2 regions of the Streptomyces fradiae ATCC 10745 genome follow, and region 1 is predicted to be linked to the other one. Evidence: riboswitches for the same ligand, from Rfam matches in the RefSeq annotation. Region 1 holds a riboswitch; the other holds the start of a gene.
What was found. A riboswitch is a leader RNA that binds a small molecule or an ion and turns the genes downstream of it on or off. The one in region 1 is predicted to bind S-adenosylmethionine.
Positions count from the first base shown of each region.

Region 2: another riboswitch for S-adenosylmethionine. It lies ahead of thrC (threonine synthase); the one in region 1 lies ahead of CP974_RS07265 (aminotransferase class V-fold PLP-dependent enzyme).

Region 1 is NZ_CP023696.1:1,639,764-1,649,612, reverse strand. Features, by position in the region: gene qcrC (cytochrome bc1 complex diheme cytochrome c subunit) at 1-258, shown strand, start outside; gene qcrA (cytochrome bc1 complex Rieske iron-sulfur subunit) at 255-1,304, shown strand; gene qcrB (cytochrome bc1 complex cytochrome b subunit) at 1,301-2,926, shown strand; gene trpD (anthranilate phosphoribosyltransferase) at 3,079-4,143, shown strand; SAM riboswitch class IV at 4,286-4,403, shown strand; gene CP974_RS07265 (aminotransferase class V-fold PLP-dependent enzyme) at 4,605-6,182, shown strand; gene CP974_RS07260 (Lrp/AsnC family transcriptional regulator) at 6,392-6,673, opposite strand; gene CP974_RS07255 (rhomboid family intramembrane serine protease) at 6,670-7,389, opposite strand; gene CP974_RS07250 (hypothetical protein) at 7,604-7,846, shown strand; gene CP974_RS07245 (NYN domain-containing protein) at 7,911-9,275, shown strand; gene CP974_RS07240 (C40 family peptidase) at 9,603-9,849, shown strand, end outside.
Region 2 is NZ_CP023696.1:3,018,097-3,027,945, forward strand. Features, by position in the region: gene groL (chaperonin GroEL) at 36-1,658, opposite strand; gene CP974_RS13305 (cold-shock protein) at 2,354-2,557, opposite strand; gene CP974_RS13310 (ubiquitin-like small modifier protein 1) at 3,038-3,313, opposite strand; gene thrC (threonine synthase) at 3,332-4,630, opposite strand; SAM riboswitch class I at 4,649-4,794, opposite strand; gene CP974_RS13320 (glucosyl-3-phosphoglycerate synthase) at 4,950-6,041, shown strand; gene CP974_RS13325 (alpha,alpha-trehalose-phosphate synthase (UDP-forming)) at 6,086-7,492, shown strand; gene otsB (trehalose-phosphatase) at 7,683-8,525, opposite strand; gene CP974_RS13335 (DUF3263 domain-containing protein) at 8,640-8,882, opposite strand; gene CP974_RS13340 (ABC transporter substrate-binding protein) at 8,897-9,849, opposite strand, start outside.

The DNA of each region.
Region 1 (9,849 bases):
ATCTACGAGGCCATGCAGACCGGCCCGCAGAACATGCCCTCCTTCCCCGACACGACGATGCCGGAGCAGGAGAAGAAGGACATCATCGCGTACATCAAGGCCGTGAACGGTGACGAGACTCCGTCGCCCGGCGGCTTCGCGCTCGGCGGCCTGGGACCGGTCAGCGAGGGCCTGTTCGGCTGGATCTTCGGGCTGGGTTCGCTGATCGCCGTCGCCGTCTGGGTCGCGGCCCACACCGCTAAGGCCAAGAAGTCATGAGTAGCCAAGAGTTTTCCGAGAAGAGCCTGCCGAGCGAGCAGGACACCGCGCACGGCACGGCGGTCGCCGAGAACCCGTTCGCCGACCCGGGGCTGCCGCCCCACAAGCCGCGCATCCAGGACCTCGACGAGCGGGCCGCCAAGCGGTCCGAGCGCACGGTCGCCCTGCTGTTCACGACCTCGATGCTGGCCACCGTCGCCTTCATCGCCTCGTTCGTGATCTTCCCGGTCGACAAGATCGTGTACGTGTGGCCGCTCGGCCACGTGAGCGCGACCAACCTGTCGCTCGGCCTCACGCTGGGCATCGCCCTCTTCTGCATCGGCGCCGGCGCGGTCCACTGGGCCCGCACGCTGATGTCGGACGAGGAGGTCGCCGACGACCGCCACCCGATCGAGGCGGCGCCGGACGTCAAGGCCAAGGTCATGGCCGACTTCGCGGCGGGCGCCGAGGAGTCCGCGCTCGGCCGGCGCAAGCTCATCCGCAACACGATGTTCGGCGCGCTGGCCATGGTGCCGCTCTCCGGCATCGTGCTCCTGCGCGAGCTGGGCCCGCTGCCGGAGAAGAAGCTCTTCCACACCTCGTGGGCCAAGGGCAAGCAGCTCATCAACATGAACACGATGGAGCCGCTGCGTCCCGAGGACGTCACGGTCGGTTCGCTCACCTTCGCCATGCCGGAGGGCCTGAGCGAGGAGGACCACGACTTCAACACCAAGATCGCCAAGGACGCCCTGATGATCGTCCGGCTCCAGCCGGAGGACATCAAGGACAAGCGCGAGCTGGAGTGGTCGCACCAGGGCATCGTCGCCTTCTCCAAGATCTGCACCCACGTGGGCTGCCCGATCTCCCTGTACGAGCAGCAGACCCACCACGTCCTCTGCCCGTGCCACCAGTCCACCTTCGACCTCTCCGACGGCGCCCGCGTCATCTTCGGCCCTGCCGGTCACGCCCTCCCGCAGCTGCGGATCGGCGTCAATGACAAGGGCAACCTCGAAGCGCTCGGCGACTTCGAGGAGCCGGTCGGGCCTGCATTCTGGGAGCGCGGATGAGCACCGCAAAAGACACGACGCGGAAGGCGCCCGCCGGTGAGCGGGTGGCCGACTGGGCGGACGGCCGGCTCGGGATCTACTCCCTGGCCAAGGCCAACATGCGCAAGATCTTCCCGGACCACTGGTCCTTCATGCTGGGTGAGATCTGCCTCTACAGCTTCATCATCATCATCCTCACGGGTGTGTACCTGACGCTGTTCTTCCACCCGAGCATGAACGAGATCGTGTACCACGGCTCGTACGTGCCGATGCAGGGCGTCCGGATGACCGAGGCGTACGCCTCGACGCTGGACATCAGCTTCGACGTGCGCGGCGGTCTGCTGATCCGGCAGATCCACCACTGGGCGGCGCTGATCTTCATCGCCGGCATGTTCGTGCACATGATGCGCGTCTTCTTCACCGGCGCGTTCCGCAAGCCGCGCGAGATCAACTGGCTGTTCGGCTTCCTGCTGCTCGTCCTGGGCATGTTCACCGGTTTCACCGGCTACTCGCTCCCGGACGACCTGCTGTCGGGCACCGGTGTCCGCTTCACCCAGGGCGCGATCCTGTCCGTGCCGATCGTCGGCACGTACATCTCGATGTTCCTCTTCGGAGGCGAGTTCCCCGGCCACGACATGGTCGCCCGGTTCTACTCGATCCACATCCTGCTGCTGCCGGGCATCATGCTCGGCCTCGTGGTGGCGCACCTGATCCTGGTCTTCTACCACAAGCACACGCAGTTCGCGGGCCCCGGCCGCACCAACAAGAACGTGGTCGGCATGCCGCTGCTGCCGGTGTACATGGCCAAGGCCGGCGGCTTCTTCTTCCTGGTGTTCGGTGTCATCGCGGTCATCGCCGCGCTGTTCACCATCAACCCGGTGTGGGCCCTCGGCCCGTACCGCCCGGACATGGTGTCCACCGGCGCCCAGCCCGACTGGTACATGGGCTTCGCCGAGGGTCTCATCCGCGCCATGCCCGGCTGGGAGATCACCCTCTGGGGCCACACCCTGGTCCTGGGCGTCTTCATCCCGCTCGTGATCTTCGGTGTGATGCTGGCCGCCATCGCGGTCTACCCGTTCATCGAGTCGTGGATCACCGGCGACAAGCGCGAGCACCACATCCTGGACCGCCCGCGCAACGCCCCGACCCGCACGGGCCTCGGCGTCGCCTGGGTCACCGGCTACATGGTGATGCTGGTGGGCGGTGGCAACGACATCGTCGCCACCTACTTCCACCTGTCGATCAACGCGGTCACCTGGTTCGTCCGCATCGCGTTCTTCGCCGGACCGGTCCTCGCCTTCGTCATCACCAAGCGGATCTGCCTCGGCCTCCAGCGCCGCGACCGCGACAAGGTGCTGCACGGCCGCGAGACCGGCATCATCAAGCGGCTGCCGCACGGTGAGTTCGTCGAGGTCCACGAGCCGCTCAGCCAGGCGCAGCTGCACGCGCTGACCGCGCACGAGCAGTACGTCCCGGCGGAGATCGGCCCGACGGTCGACGAGAACGGCGTCGAGCGCAAGCCCTCCGCCGCCCAGAAGCTGCGCGCCAAGCTCAGCAAGGGCTACTACGGCGAGGGGAACCAGGTCCCCAAGGCCACGGTGGAGGAGTACAAGGAGATCAGCGCGGGCCACGGCCACCACTGATCGCCCTCACCCCCGGGGCCCCGCCCCGGGGGGTGAGCCCTGAGAGTCGCCACGGTGAGAGCCCCGTCCAGTCCACGGACGGGGCTCTTCGCCGTCCCCGGCGGCTCGCTAGGCTGGACCCGTCATCATCCGTCACGGAACCGGGAGCGACCATGAGCGCTGTGCCACCCGCTGGAGGCTCTACCGCGGCGGGCCGCTCCTGGCCCGCCGTCCTCGACACCCTGCTCTCGGGGCGGGACCTCGACGCGGACACGACCGCGTGGGCGATGGAGCGCATCCTCAGCGGGGAGGCCACCGACGCGCAGATCGCCGGGTTCGCGGTGGCGCTGCGAGGCAAGGGCGAGACCGTGGAGGAGATCTCCGGCCTCGTCCGCACCATGTACGAGCACGCCCGCACGATCGAGGTGCCGGGCCCCTCGGTGGACATCGTCGGCACGGGCGGCGACGGCGCCAGGACCGTCAACGTCTCCACGATGTCGGCGATCGTCGTCGCCGGTACGGGCGCGAAGGTCGTCAAGCACGGCAACCGCGCCGCGTCGTCCGCCTCCGGCGCCTCGGACGTGCTGGAGAAGCTGGGCGTCGACCTGGGGCTGTCCCCGGAGCGGGTCGCCGAGGTGGCGGAGGAGGCCGGCATCACCTTCTGCTTCGCCGTCACCTTCCACCCGGCGCTCCGCCATGTCGCCCGCGCCCGCAAGGAGATGGGCATCCGGACCACGTTCAACTTCCTGGGCCCGCTGACCAACCCGGCCCGCGTGCGGGCCCAGGCCACGGGTGTGGCCGACGCCCGGATGGCGCCGATCCTGGCCGGTGTGCTCGCCGAGCGCGGCTCGTCGGCGCTGGTCTTCCGGGGGGACGACGGGCTGGACGAGCTGACCACGACGGCCGGTTCGCGGGTGTGGGTCGTCCGGGACGGGACCGTCCGCGAGGAGGCGTTCCACCCGCGCGACGTCGGCCTCGACGTGGTGCCGGTGGAGGCGCTGCGGGGCGCCGACGCCTCGTACAACGCGGACGTGGCGCGGCGGCTGCTCGCCGGGGAGACCGGGCCCGTGCGGGACGCGGTGCTGCTGAACTCGGCGGCGGCGCTGGTGGCGCTGGAGCCTGCGGACGCGCCGCTGGCCGAGCAGCTGCGGGCCGGTATGGCGAAGGCCGCCGAGTCCATCGACTCGGGCGCGGCCCGCGACGTCCTGGACCGCTGGGTGCGGGCCAGCCACAGGTGAGCCGGCGGGCCCGCCGCGCCGGCTCCCGGGGTCGGCGCCGCGGGCCCGCCCGTCCGGCGGTCCGCCCGCCGTACGGTCCGTCCGCCGTACGGGCCACCCGTCTTGCGTGGGGGGCGGGTGCGTGTGGCAGGATGCTCGGCAAGGTCATGAGTGACAGCGATTACGGCCCCGGCCCGCTGTCCGGCAACCCTCCGTCCGTGGCGGGGTGCCCCGGGTGAAGACCAGGCCGCGGGCAGCGAGGTCCGCGGCAAGCGCGGACCCCTGCACACCCTGGGGTCCTGGTCCCGAGGGAGCAGTCTCGTGAGCAAGCGAATGCGCTAGGGCCCCGGGCCCTTCCCCCCTCCGCACGGCCGTCGTCGTCGCCGTGCGTCGAGGCGTCACCCCGCGTGCGGTACGGCCGTCGAGCCGTCCCCGCGGGCCCGCACACCCCTTTCGCCGCGTTCCCGCCAGGAGATTCCGCCATGCCCGCGTACCCGAACACCGCCTGCGCCCCGGCCCCTTCGGCCGTCTCCGCCGCCCCTTCCGCCCCGGCCGTCTCCGCCGCCCCCTCCGCCCCGGCCGTCTCCTCTGCCCCTTCCGCCCCGGCCGCCTCCGCCGCCGTCGACGGTGCCGCCCGTGCCGCCTCCCCGGCGGGGGTGGTGGCCGGCGCCGACAGCCCGGCCGCCGCTCCGGCCGGCGCCCCCGCGGGGCACGTCCCCGCCCCGGCCGCCGTCCTGCCGCTGCCCGTGCTCGGCCGGGACGTGACCGTGCCGCTCGTCACCGGCGGGGAGGCCGTCTACGCCGCGCTCGACTACGCGGCCAGCGCCCCCGCGCTCCAGCGGGTGTGGGACGACGTCGCCGCGTACGCCCCGTACTACGGCAGCGTCCACCGGGGCGCCGGGTACCTGTCGCGGCTCTCCACCGAGCTGCTGGAGGACAGCCGCCGCACGGTCGCGGAGTTCCTCGGCTGCCGCCCCGGCGACCAGGTGGTCTTCACCCGCTCGACGACCGACTCGCTCAACCTGCTCGCCCGCGCCCTGCCCGCCGGCTGCGAGGTCTTCGTCTTCGAGACCGAGCACCACGCGGCGCTGCTGCCGTGGCGGGGGGCCCGCGTGACGTACCTGGAGGCGCCGCGCACCCCGGCGGCGGCCGTGGAGGCGCTGGAGCGGGCGCTCGTGCACCGGGAGCCGTACGGGCCCGCGCTGGTGTGCGTGACGGGCGCGTCGAACGTGACCGGCGAGCTGTGGCCGGTACGGGAGCTGGCGGCCGCCGCGCACGCCCACGGGGCGCGGATCGTGCTGGACGCCGCCCAGCTCGCGCCGCACCACCCGGTGGACGTGGCGGAGCTGGACGTGGACTGGGTGGCCTTCTCCGGGCACAAGCTCTACGCCCCGTTCGGCGCCGGGGTGCTCGCCGGGCGGGCCGACTGGCTGCGGGAGGCCGAGCCCTACCTGGCGGGCGGCGGCGCGTCCCGGTCGGTGGCGCGGCGGGCGGACGGCGGGGTGGAGGCGCTCTGGCACACGACGGAGGCCCGCCACGAGGCCGGCTCGCCCAACGTGATCGGCGCCTACGCCGTCGCGTCGGCGTGCCGGGCGCTGCGGGAGGCCGGGTTCGACGCGCTGGTGGCCCGCGAGCGGGAGCTGGTCGAGCGGGTGCGCGAGGGGCTGGCGCGGGTGCCGGGGGTGCGGGTGCTGTCGCTGTTCGGCGACGACGCCCCGCGCGTGGGGGTGCTGTCCTTCACGGTGGAGGGCTGGAGCGGCGCGCACCTCGCGGCGGCGCTCTCCGCCGAGTACGGCATCGGGGTCCGCGACGGGCTGTTCTGCGCGCACCCGCTGGTGCGGGCCCTGCTGGGCGGGTCGGAGCGGGAGCCGGCGGAGTGCGGGGCGCCGCGGGCCGGTTCGGGGGAGCGGGCGGCGGGCGCGGTCCGGGTCAGCTTCGGCGCGGGGACCCCGGACGAACACGTCGACCGCTTCCTGCGGGCCGTGCGCGAGCTGGTCGCGGACGGCGCCCGGTGGAGCTACCGCACGGAGGACGGGCGCTGCGTGCCGGAGCGGGGCTGAGGGCGGGACGCACCGGACCGGAGCGCCAGGGTGCGGCGGCGCCGGACCGGGGCCGGCCGGGGCCGAGGGGCGGCCGGGGCCGAGGGCCGGCGCGTACCGGACGGGGCCGTCCAGGGCGGCGCGTGCCGGGCGGAGGGCCGGGGCCGCGGGGCGGAGCCGTGCCGTGGCCGAATCCCCCTCCCCCGTTCGGGTGAATCGGTGGGGGTCGGTCAGGCGTCGAGCCCGATGGCGAAGGCCGCTTCCAGGTCGTGCTGCGAGTACGTGCGGAACGCGACGTGGGTGTCCGTGGCGACGACGCCGGGGATCTTGCTGATGCGGCCGGGGATGATGTCGGCCAGGTTCTCGTGCTTGGGCACGCGGACCATGGCGACCAGGTCGTACGTCCCGGTGACGGAGAAGACCTCGCTCACGCTGTCGAGCGCGGCGATGGCCTCCGCGATCTCCGGGATGCGGTCCACGCTGGTCTTGATGAGCACGATCGCGGTGATCACGGCTGTCCCTCTCCCTCGGTGGCCGCTGCTGGGGCCTTCACTCTAATGCCCCGGTAGCGCGCCCACGCGTACAGGAACCCCAGCGCGAAGCCGATGAGGTGCGCGAGGTAGGCGACCCCCGGCCCGCTGCCCGCCCCGCGCGCGGCCAGCCACTGGAGCACGAACCAGAAGACCAGGACGATCCAGGCCGGGAAGCGCAGCGGCAGGAAGAACAGGAAGGGGAAGAGGCTGGTCACCCGCGCCCTGGGGAAGAGGTACAGGAACGCCCCGAGCACCGCGGAGATCGCGCCGGACGCCCCCACCAGGGTCTGCGCGCTGTCCGCGTGCACCATCGCGTACCCGGCCAGCGCCAGGTAGCCGGACACCACGTAGAACACCCCGAACCGAAGGTGTCCCATCCGCTCCTCGGCCATCGCGCCGAAGACGAACAGGAACAGCATGTTCCCCAGCAGGTGCAGCCAGTTGCCGTGCACGAACAGGGCGCTGAGCGGGGTGAGCAGCGCGGGCGGGGCGCCGCTCAGCAGGTCCGCCGGGATGACCCCCCAGCGCCGGAAGTACGCGCTCTGGGCGGCGACCAGGTCCTCCCCGGTGCCGTACGAGGCCGCGAGGCCGGACGCCGGGCCGACCACGAAGACCAGCGCGCACACCCCGATGACGCCGTACGTCACCGTCGGCCCGGTGGCGGCACGCCGCAACGCTCCACGCCAAGCGATCACGCACAGATCATGACGTACGGGGTGCGAGCGGGGCAGAGCGCCTCGCCGGGGCCGGGTGCACCCTCCCGCGGTCTTCCCCGGCCGTCCGCACGGGCGCGAGGGGGGAGGCCGTAGGGTAACGGGCGTGCCCGGGCCGCTCCCGGGGCACCCGCAGTCCGAGGGCGCACCGCGGGTCGAACAACTGGCACAACCGGACCATGACAAGGACGGCACCATGACGACGGTTCCCCAGCCGACCGCCGAGACCCGCTGGCGCTGCGCGCTCTGCGGCAACCTGACGCGCTTCGACGTGACGCGCTCCTCCAAGGTCGTGGAGTACGTCCATCTGGACCTCGCGGGCGAGCCCACGGTGGAGGAGCGCGAGGTGGTCAGTGAGACCATCGAGTCGGTCCGCTGCCGCTGGTGCAACGCGGTGGACCAGATCGAGCTGGTGGACAGGCCGGGCGCCGGCTCCTGAGGCCCGCCCGGGGCCGGCGGGCGTCCCGGCACAGTGAGAACGACGGGTAGTGGGGTGACGGATCGTGGCGCAGCCGGCAAGCGGCGCTGAGTCGGCCGGTGCGGCCGGTGACGCCGCCGAGGCGCTCGACCGCCCGCTGCCCGAGGCGGTACGGCGCCGGGTCGTCGCGCTCGTCGCGGAGGCGTTCGGCGGCCTGACCGTCGCCGAGCTGCCGGCCCAGCTCCGCCAGTACGCCCGCTTCACCCCCACCCGGCGGGCCCGCTTCGCGGGCAACGCGATGGCCGCCGCCCTGGAGGCGGACGCGGCGTTCCGCGGGCGCATCGGCGACCGGCTGCGCTCCGGCCAGCCCGAGCTGGCCGCCGCCGTCGAGTCGGGCGCGCCGCCGGCCGCCGCCGACCCCGTGGACGTGGCGGCCGCCGCGTACGTGCTGCGCCCCGCCGGGTGGGTCAAGCTGGTCGCCGCGGCGGGCGAGGAGGTGCAGCGGGCGGACGCCGAGCGCGCCGACGAGGCGGGCCGCCGCGAACTGGAGCGGCTGCGCGAGGAGCTCGCCGAGGCCCGCGCGCACACCCGCGACGAGACCGAGCGGCTGCGCGCCGAGCTGGAGGCCGCCCGCAGGGAAGCCGAATCGCTTCACCGCAAGCTGCGCAGCGCCCAGAGCGACGTCAAGCGGGGCGAGGCCGCCCTGCGCCGCGCCCGCGAGGAGATCGACGCGGTCCGGGCGGACGGCGCCGCCCGCGCCTCGGCCGCCGAGAGCGAGACGCGCCGCCTCAGGTCCCGCCTCGGGGAGGTCGAGGCCGCCCTGGAGGCCAGCCGCCGCGCCGCCCGCGAGGGCCGCTCGGTGGAGGACGTACGCCTGCGGCTGCTGCTGGACACGGTCCTGGAGGCCGCCCAGGGGCTGCGCCGCGAGCTGGCCCTGCCGCCCGTCTCCGTGCGGCCCGCCGACTCGGTGGACGCGGTGGAGCCCGGCCGGATGTCGCCGAAGGACATCGCCGCCCGCGCGCTGTCCGAGACCGACCCGGCCCTCCTCGACCAGCTCCTCGCGCTGCCGCAGGCCCATCTGGTCGTCGACGGCTACAACGTCACCAAGACCGGCTATCCGACCATGCCGCTGGAGAAGCAGCGGCTGCGGCTCCTCGGCGGGCTCTCCGCGCTCGCCGCGCGCACCGGCGCCGAGGTCACCTGCGTCTTCGACGGCGCCGAACTGGCCGCGCCGGTGCTGCTCGCCCCGCCCCGCGGGGTGCGGGTGCTGTTCTCCAAGCCGGGCGTGACGGCCGACGAGCTGATCCGGCAGCTGGTGCGCGCCGAGCCGCCGGGGCGGCCGGTGGTCGTGGTCTCCAGCGACCGCGAGGTGGCCGACGGGGTCGCCAGGTCCGGGGCCCGGCCGGTCGCGTCCGTGATGCTGCTGAAGCGGCTTTCGCGGCTCTCGTAACTCCTGGGCGTCATGCCCGGTTTGGCGGTCCGTCCGGTGAACGCAACGTCAACCGCGCATGACCCACGGTGCGATCACGGTAAAGAAAGTGCCCGGCGGGCGAGATTTTTCTCATGAGGATTTGAACTGATCACAATGTGGTCACTAGGGTCTGGGCTCGAACCTTCGCGCGGTTGACCGTCCATCGGGGGCGGCAGCGAAGGCACCGCCTGAACCGTGCTGTTCGGATGTGGAACACGGGGGAGTGTCCGGACGCCCAGCGCGCAACCGGGGCAGTTGACCGTCGACCCGGCAGGCGGCTCGAACGAGGAAGAGGAGCTCGCCTCCGTGGCGTCCCACCGTCGACCCAAGCAGCCGAGCCGCGCCCGTGTGACCGTGCTCACCGCGACCGCCGCCGCTGCCGTCGCCCTGACCAGCCAGACCGCTTCGGCCACGCCGCAGCCCACCAAGGACCAGGTCAAGGAGAAGGTCGACAAGCTCCATCACGAGGCCGAGGCGGCCACCGAGCAGTTCAACCTCGCCGACGAGCGCCGCGAGAAGCTCCAGCAGGAGGTCACCGCCCTCCAGGACCAGG
Region 2 (9,849 bases), 1.4 Mb from region 1:
CTGACGTCCTACTGGACTGGTCCGATCCGCGAGGATCAGAAGTCCATGTCACCGCCCGGCATGCCGCCGCCGGCCGGCGCGGCGGCCTTCTCCGGCTTGTCGGCGATGACGGCCTCGGTGGTGAGGAACAGCGCGGCGATCGACGCGGCGTTCTGCAGCGCGGAGCGCGTCACCTTGGCCGGGTCGATGATGCCCTCGGCGACCAGGTCGACGTACTCGCCGGTCGCGGCGTTGAGGCCGTGGCCCGGGGTGAGGTTGCGGACCTTCTCCACCACGACGCCGCCCTCGAGGCCGGCGTTGACGGCGATCTGCTTGAGCGGGGCCTCCAGGGCGGCCTTGACGGCGGCGGCACCGGTGGCCTCGTCGCCGTCCAGCTCCAGCTTGTCGAAGACGGCGGACGCCTGGAGCAGGGCCACGCCACCACCGGCGACGATGCCCTCCTCGACGGCGGCCTTGGCGTTGCGCACCGCGTCCTCGATGCGGTGCTTGCGCTCCTTCAGCTCGACCTCGGTGGCGGCACCGGCCTTGATGACGGCCACGCCGCCGGCCAGCTTCGCCAGGCGCTCCTGGAGCTTCTCGCGGTCGTAGTCCGAGTCGGAGTTCTCGATCTCGGCGCGGATCTGGTTGACGCGGCCCTGGACCTGCTCGCTGTCGCCGGCACCGTCGACGATCGTCGTCTCGTCCTTGGTGATGACGACCTTGCGGGCGCGGCCCAGGAGGTCCAGACCGGCGTTCTCCAGCTTGAGGCCGACCTCCTCGGAGATGACCTGGCCACCCGTGAGGATGGCGATGTCGCCGAGCATGGCCTTGCGGCGGTCGCCGAAGCCCGGGGCCTTGACGGCGACGGACTTGAACGTGCCGCGGATCTTGTTGACGACCAGCGTGGAGAGCGCCTCGCCCTCGACGTCCTCGGCGATGATCAGCAGCGGCTTGCCGGACTGCATGACCTTCTCCAGCAGCGGGAGGAGGTCCTTCACCGCGGAGACCTTGGAGTTGACGATGAGGATGTACGGGTCCTCGAGGACGGCCTCCATGCGCTCCATGTCGGTCGCGAAGTACGCCGAGATGTAGCCCTTGTCGAAGCGCATGCCCTCGGTGAGCTCGAGCTCCAGACCGAAGGTGTTGGACTCCTCGACGGTGATGACGCCTTCCTTGCCGACCTTGTCCATGGCCTCGGCGATCAGCTCGCCGATCTGGGTGTCGGCGGCGGAGATGGACGCGGTGGAGGCGATCTGCTCCTTGGTCTCCACGTCCTTCGCCTGCTCCAGCAGCGCACCGGAGACGGCCTCGACGGCCTTCTCGATGCCGCGCTTCAGGGCCATCGGGTTGGCGCCGGCGGCGACGTTGCGCAGGCCCTCGCGGACCAGCGCCTGGGCGAGCACGGTCGCGGTGGTCGTACCGTCACCGGCGACGTCGTCCGTCTTCTTGGCGACTTCCTTGACCAGCTCGGCGCCGATCTTCTCGTACGGGTCCTCGAGCTCGATCTCCTTGGCGATGGAGACACCATCGTTGGTGATCGTGGGGGCGCCCCACTTCTTCTCGAGGACGACGTTGCGACCCTTGGGGCCAAGGGTGACCTTGACGGCGTCGGCGAGCTGGTTCATCCCGCGCTCGAGACCGCGCCGTGCCTCCTCGTCGAACGCGATGATCTTGGCCATGTGAAGTGGTCCTCCCGGACTGGGGTGGATTGCTCCGGACCGCGCTGGCGCCCGCGACGGACGGCCCGTGTGCCGTGTGGTTCCTTGCCCCACACGCCCCTCGGGCCTCACCGACGAGGTCCTTCGTTGTCACTCTCATGCGCAGAGTGCTAACGCCAATGATTAGCACTCGCCCTAGGAGAGTGCAAGCGCCTCACGGCGGCACGGGCCCCGGCAAGCCGGTTTCCGGCGCCCTGCCGGACCCGCCCGCGCCGCGCGCGCCGTCCGGAATGTCCGCTTCCGCAGGCGCGTACGCCCCCCGTGACCCCGCACACCAGGACGCGGTCCCCTCCAGCGGGCCGAGGCGCGCACCCGCCGGGGCGCGGAGGCGTCCGACGGGACGCGGAAGCGTCCGCCGGGGCGCGGAGGCGCCGACGGACCAAAGGGCGCATCCACCGGACCAAGGGGCGCATCCACCGAGCCGAGAGCCGCACCCACCGGGCGAGGGCCTCACCCGCCGGGCCGGGCGGGCGCCGTCAGCCGGGGCCCGACCCCCGGAGCCCCCCGCACACCCCCACCACCCCCGGGGCGCCCCGAGCGCCCCCGCCGCCCGCCCGGGGCGCACCCGGCCGCTCCAGGTCCCGGACAGGCCGGAGGGCCCGCACCCCTCAGGGTGCGGGCCCTCCTTGAATGCCGTTGGCCGGAACGCGTCGTGCCTAGACGGCGATCTTGACCATGTCCGCCTGCGGACCCTTCTGGCCCTGCGAGATCTCGAACTCGACCCGCTGGCCCTCCTCCAGGGTGCGGTAGCCATCCATCTGGATCGCGCTGTAGTGCACGAAGACATCCGCACCACCGTCGACCGCGATGAAGCCGTACCCCTTCTCCGCGTTGAACCACTTGACGGTGCCCTGAGCCATGCCTAACTCCCCTATTACTGGCCCTTGCACAGGACCGCACTTCGCGGACCCGGGTCAGACCTCGCCCACTGACAGGGGTGGGCGTGCGCCGGAACGCGTCGACCGCGGCTGAATGTATCTGCCCAACTGCCCTCTGCAACAGGTCAATCGGACGAGAAATCCGAGCACGGGTGAACGGAAAAGGCGGCCGGAATCGGCGGAATCCAGGGCAAGTCGGGCCGACAAAAGGCGCATAACACTCGGACGTCCACACGAGTTTGGCTACTTCTGGTCGGACCCCGGCGCGTTCTCATATGCGCCCGGCACAGGCGGGGCGGGGAACCGGGCCCACTCTATCGCGCCCGGCCCACCGCTCCCGCCACGCGACGGCACCCCCGTACCCCGCCCGGTCGTGGCCGTGGCGGGGTACGGGGGTGCGGGGTGCGCGGGGTCCCGGGGGCGGCGCCCGACGCGGGGCGCGCCGGTGGGCCGGGGGCGGGGTCAGCCGCCGGCGACCGCCGGGATGATGGAGACGCCGGCGCCCTGCGGGGTCGCCGTGTCGAGGCCCTGCTCGAAGCGGACGTCGTCGTCGTTGACGTAGACGTTCACGAAGCGGCGCAGCTTGCCCTGGTCGTCCAGGACGCGGGCGGCGATGCCCGGGTGGTTCTTCTCCAGGGACTCGATGACCTCGGCGAGGGTGCTGCCCTCCGCCGGCACCTCGGCCTGTCCGCCCGTGTAGGTGCGCAGGATGGTGGGGATGCGGACGTTGACGCTCATGTTCGTGTCTCCGGGGTGTCAGTGGGCGAGGCCGGCGTCGCGGAACGCGTCCAGGCTCGGGCGGATCGTCGTGGTGGGGCCGGTCGTCGGGGCGACCGCGTCCAGGGTCTTCAGACCGTCGCCGGTGTTGAGGACGACGGTGGTGAGGGCCGGGTCCAGCGCGCCGGTCTCGATGAGCTTGCGGGTGACGCCGACGGTCACCCCGCCGGCCGTCTCGGCGAAGATGCCCTCGGTGCGGGCGAGCAGCTTGATGGCGTCGACGATCCGCGCGTCGTCCACGTCCTCGACGGCGCCGCCCGTGCGGCGGGCGATGTCCAGGACGTACGGGCCGTCGGCCGGGTTGCCGATGGCGAGGGACTTGGCGATGGTGTCCGGCTTCTGGGGGCGCACGACGTCGTGGCCGGCCTTGAAGGCGGCCGAGACCGGGGAGCAGCCCTCGGCCTGGGCGCCGAAGATCTTGTACGGGCGGTCCTCGACGAGGCCGAGCGCGATCAGCTCCCGCAGCCCCTTGTCGATCTTGGTGAGCTGGGAACCGGAGGCGATGGGGACGACGATCTGGTCCGGCAGCCGCCAGCCGAGCTGCTCGCAGATCTCGTACGCGAGGGTCTTGGAGCCCTCCGCGTAGTACGGCCGCAGGTTGACGTTGACGAAGCCCCAGCCCTCGCCGAGCGGGTCGCCGATGAGCTCCGAGCAGAAGCGGTTGACGTCGTCGTACGTGCCCTCGATGCCGACCAGGTCGCCGCCGTACACCGCGGCCATGACGACCTTGCCCTGCTCCAGGTCGTGCGGGATGAACACGCAGGAGCGCAGGCCGGCGCGTGCGGCGGCGGCGCCGACCGCGCCCGCCAGGTTGCCCGTGGAGGAGCAGGAGAGGGTGGTGAAGCCGAAGGCGCGCGCGGCCTCCAGGGCCTGGGCGACCACGCGGTCCTTGAAGGAGTGCGTGGGGTTGCCGGAGTCGTCCTTGACGTAGAGGCCGCCGGTCACGCCGAGTTCGCGGGCGAGGTTGTCGGCCTTGACGAGCGGGGTCCAGCCGGGGTTGAGGTTCGGCTTGTCCGCGACGTCCGCGGGGACGGGGAGCAGCGGGGCGTAGCGCCAGATGCTGGCGGGGCCGGACTCGATGCGCTTGCGCAGCTGCTCCGGGTCTCCGGCCGGCAGGTCGTAGGCGACCTCGAGCGGGCCGAAACAGTGGGCGCAGGCGAAGATCGGGCCGAGCGGGAAGCGCTCGCCGCACTCGCGGCAGGAGAGCCCGGCGGCGGGGCCGAGGTCGACGGAGGGGGTACCCGAGGGGGTGGTGGGTGCGGCGGTCTGCACAGCCATGGGAGGCGAGGCCCTTTCTCCTCATCTTCCTCACTGACGCGTGTCGTCGTGAGACGGAATTGGCACCTTCCCGAGCCGGGGGACCTCGCGTGAACGTGCGAGAACCGACTGGAGGGTTGCCGGGGCTTCATCGGGCCGTGTCCCTCTGCCCCTCTGGATGAGCGGTATGCGGTTGTCGGCGCGGGGACCCCGGCATGCGGTGGTCTCGCGCGTTGTTCAAGACTGTAACCGACGGGGCGGGGGTCTGAGACAGGCGTCCGCACCGCGAGATGGATCACATACCCGCCCGTAACGACCGAGAGACCGAGGAGTGGCGCGCGTGCTGGAAGAGGTGGAGCGCTGGCTGGGCCGGCGGTCCTGGTCCGTGGCCGACCGGCCGATCGACCGGCTGCTCGCCGCGAAACGGGCCCACGGCACGACCGTGAGCGTCGTCCTGCCCGCGCTGAACGAGGAGGCGACGGTCGGGGACATCGTCGCCGTGATCCGCCGGGACCTGATGTCGGAGGCGGTGCCGCTCGTCGACGAGCTGGTGGTCCTGGACTCGGGCTCCACGGACCGGACGGCGGAGGTGGCCGCGAAGGCGGGCGCGCGGGTGGTGGCGCGGGACGAGGTGCTGCCCCGCATCCCCGCCGTGCCCGGCAAGGGCGAGGTGCTGTGGCGCTCCCTGCTGGTGACGGACGGGGACGTCGTGTGCTTCGTCGACTCCGACCTGCGGGAGTTCGACGCGGACTTCGTGACGGGGATCGTCGGGCCGCTGCTGACGGAGCCGGACGTGCAGTTCGTGAAGGCGATGTACGACCGGCCGTTCACCGGCGCGGGCGCGGGCGCGGCCGGTGGGGCGGACCGGGGCGGTGCCGGCACCGGGCCGGGCGGCGCGGCCGGGGCCGAGGGGGCTGCCGGGGCTGCCGGGATCGGGGCCGGCGGGGCTGCCGGTGCCGGTGCCGGTGCGGACGGGGGCGCCGGGCAGGGCGGGCGGGTGACGGAGCTGGTGGCGCGCCCGCTGCTGAACCTGCACTGGCCGCTGCTGGCCGGGTTCGTACAGCCGCTGGGCGGCGAGTACGCGGCCCGGCGCTCGCTGCTGGAGCGGTTGCCGTTCCCGGTGGGGTACGGGGTGGAGCTGGGGCTCCTGGTGGACGCGCTGCACCTGGTGGGGCTGGACGCGCTGGCGCAGGTGGACGTGGGCGTGCGGCTGCACCGGCACCAGGACGAGCGGGCGCTCGGCCGGATGGCGGCGGCGATCTACCGGACGGCGCAGCTCCGGCTGTCGCGCGGGCACCTCGTACGCCCCCGGCTCACGCAGTTCGACCGCACCGAGGCCGGGTTCACCCCGCGCACCCACCCGGTGGACACGGAGGAGCGGCCGCCGATGCGGGAGGTCGCGGAGTACGTGCGGAGCCGCCGCGTGGCTTGATTTCCGCACGTTTGAGCGTTTCCCGGTCGGGCTAGGTTCGCCTCATGGTCTCGGACATCCTGGTGGCATCGAATCGTGGTCCGGTCAGCTACGCGCTGCGCGAGGACGGGGCGCTGGAGGCCCGGCGCGGCGGCGGGGGCCTGGTGTCGGGGCTCTCCGCGATCGGGCCCGACGCGGGCGCGGTCTGGGTGTGCGCAGCGCTCGGTGAGGGCGACCGGGAGGCGGTGCGGCGCGGCGTCGGCGAGACGGGTGTCCGGATGCTGGACGTGGACGCGCTGGCGGGCGAGGGGACGCACGCCGACGCGTACAACGGCATCGCCAACTCGGTGCTGTGGTTCGTCCACCACATGCTGTACCAGACGCCGATGGAGCCCGTCTTCGACGCGGCCTTCCGCCGCCGGTGGGAGGCGTACCGGGCGTACAACCGGGCGTTCGCGCAGGCCCTCGCGGCGGAGGCGGCGCCCGGCGCGGCGGTCCTGATCCAGGACTACCACCTGACGCTGGCGCCCGGCATGCTCCGCGCGCTCCGCCCCGACCTGCGGATCGGGCACTTCTCGCACACCCCGTGGGCGCCGCCGGAGTACTTCGGCCTGCTCCCCGACGACATCGCCCGCGAGCTGCTCGAGGGCATGCTCGGCGCGGACCGGCTCGGCTTCCTCACCCACCGCTGGGCGGACGCGTTCGCCGCGTGCTGCGCGCGCGTGGTGGGCGGCACGGGGCGGACGGAGATCGGGGTGCACGGGCTGGGCGCGGACGCCGCCTTCCTGCGCGGCCGGTCGCGGCAGGAGGACGTCGAGGAGCGGATGGCGGCGCTGCGGCAGCAGATCGGCGGCGCCGACCGGAAGACGGTCATCCGCGTGGACCGCACGGAGCTGTCCAAGAACATCGTGCGCGGGCTGCTGGCCTTCCGCGAGCTGCTGGCGGCGCGCCCGGAGTGGCGCGGGCGGGTCGTGCACATCGCCTTCGCGTACCCGTCCCGCCAGGACCTGGAGGTCTACCGGCGGTACACGGCGGAGGTCTCGCGGGTGGCCGAGGAGATCAACGCCGAGTACGGCACGGAGACGTGGACGCCCGTCCTGCTCCACGTGAAGGACGACTTCGCCCGGTCGCTCGCCGCCTACCGCCTGGCGGACGTGGCGCTGGTCAACCCCATCCGGGACGGGATGAACCTGGTCGCCAAGGAGGTGCCGGTCGTCTCCGACGAGGGCTGCGCCCTGGTGCTGTCCCGCGAGGCGGGGGCGTTCGAGGAGCTGGGCGCCGACGCGGTGGCGGTCAACCCGTACGACGTCACCGCGACGGCCGAGGCGCTGCACGAGGCGCTGTCGATGCCCCCGGCCGACCGGGCGGACCGCACCAAGCGCCTGGCCGCCGCGGCCACGGCCCTGCCGCCGCAGCGCTGGTTCCTGGACCAGCTGGAGGCCCTGCGCGCCGCACCGTCGCCGGCCGTCTGACGCCCCGGCGGCCGGCCGTCTGACGCCCCGGCGGCCGGCCGCGGTCGGCCCCGGTCGGCTTCGCCGGGCGGGACGCGCCGGGCCGGCGAGACGGCCTGCGGGCGACCGGGCGACCGGGCGACCGGGCGACCGGCGGGATGTACCGGCCCGCGGGCCGCCCGGCCGACGGGCGTACCGGCCCGGGGGCCGGTCAGGCGGGCATGGCCTCCGCCAGGGCGGCGAGGAAGGCGACGACCTGTGCCGGGCCGTCCAGGGTGAGGTCGGCGCGGGCGGCCAGGGCCTGCACCTCGTCGCTGCCGCTGCACACCAGCAGGCCCGGCACCCCGTCGGCGCGCAGCTTCTCGACCGCCGCGAACGCCGGGAGGTCGCCCAGGTCGTCGCCCGCGTACACCACGGCCCGCGCGCCCGTCTCCCGTACGTGCTCCAGGAGCGCCCGGCCCTTGTCCATGCCCGGCGGGCGCAGCTCCAGGACCATCCGGCCCGGTTCGACGACCAGGCCGTGGCGGGTGGCCAGGTCGGTGAGGGGCCCCGTCAGGGCGTCGAACGCGGCCTGCGGGTCGGCGGCGCGGCGGGTGTGGACGGCGACCGCGCGGCCCTTCTCCTCGATCCAGGTGCCGGGCCACGCGCCGGCCCGCTCCAGGACGCCGGGGAGTTCGGCCCGTACGGCGGTGACCCCGGGGTGCTCGGGGGCGGCGCGGACCTCGCCGGTGGCGGCGTCCCAGCGTTCGGCGCCGTAGTGGCCGAGGACGACGAGGTGGTCGAGGCCGGGCACCCCGGCGAAGCCGCCGTACCGCACGGCGACCCCGGCGGGGCGGCCGGTGACGACGGCGACGGAGGCGACGCGCGGGGCGAGGGCGGCGAGCGCCGGGACGGCTCCGGGGTGGGCGCGCGCCTGCTCGGGATCGGCGACGATGGGCGCCAGGGTGCCGTCGAAGTCGACCGCGACGGTGGCGGCCGAGGGGTCCGCCAGGAGGGCGGCCAGGGCGTCGCGCCCGGCGGCGGTCACGGGACGGGGAAGCGGGTTGCTGGGCATGTGTGCGTACCTATCCACGACCCTCCCCCACCACACCTGGCGACCGCCGTACCGGCACCCGCCGGGCCGAAGGGCCGCGAGGCCGAAGGGCCGCCGACCCGCCGGGCCGCCCGGTCAGCGGCGGGACTCGCGGGAGGCGCGCAGCCGGCGCAGCCGGTTGACCGTGACCGGATCGTGGGCCAGCGCCCGCTCGTCGTCCAGCAGCGCGTTGAGCAGCTGGTAGTACCGGACCGGGGACAGGTCCAGCTGCTCCCGGATCGCGCGCTCCTTGGCGCCGGGGCCCGGCCAGGAGCGGCGCTCCATGGCGAGCACCGCGCGCTCGCGGTCGTTCAGCCCGGGGGGGCGCCGTTCGGTCATGACGGGAACCCTAACTACCCCGCCGACGTCTCCGCTGCCCTGGCGTCCCGCGCGATGTCCTCCAGCACGGCCCGCGGGTTGCCGCCGGGGGCGACGGCCCGGCCGATGTTCTTCTTCACGCTCTCGCTCACCCGCGCCCACGACGTCTCGCCCACCGGGTACAGCTCCGATCCGGCCAGCTCCTCCAGGAACGGGCGGAGCGCCGCGTGCTCGGAGTCCGCCTCCATGGCGTCGCTGGCGCTGACGGTCACGGGCAGCAGGTCGTACCGGTCGGAGAAGTCCAGCACGTTCTTGTCGTTGTAGACGAAGTCGAGGAAGGCCCCGATCTCCTTGCGGTGGCCGTTCTGCTTGAACGCCATCATCCAGTCGGCGACGCCCAGCGTCGCCTTCGCCTTGCCGTCGATGCCGGGCAGCGGGACGGTGCCCACCTTCACCCCGGCCTTGCGGGCCGTGTCCATCAGCGTGGGGTGCCCGTTCAGCATGCCGACCTCGCCGCGCACGAACGCGTCGAACGCCTGCTGCCGGTCGAGTTCGCCGGGCGCGACCGGGCCCGTGAGGCCGGCGCCGACCAGCTTCTCCTTGAGCCACGTCATCGTCTCGACGTTCGCGGGCGAGTCGATCTGGTACGCCGTGCCGGTCGCGTCGCGGTAGCCGCCGCCCCCGCCGAGCAGCCACATCATGGTCTCGGCCTGGGACTCCTCGGAGCCGAGCGGCAGCGCGAAGGGGTACTTCACGTCCTTGGCCTTGAGCTTCGCGGCGGCCTCGCGCAGGCCGTCCCAGTCGGCGGGCGGCTCGGCCCCGGCCTGGTCGAGCAGTTCCTCGTTGAAGAAGAGCATGCGGGTGCTCGCGCCGAACGGCAGGCCGTACTGGACGCGCTCCACCTCGCCGGCCTGCCGCAGCAGGGGCAGGAAGTTGGCCTGGGTGGGCACGGAGACGAGGTTGTCGACCGGGTACAGCTTGCCGGCGC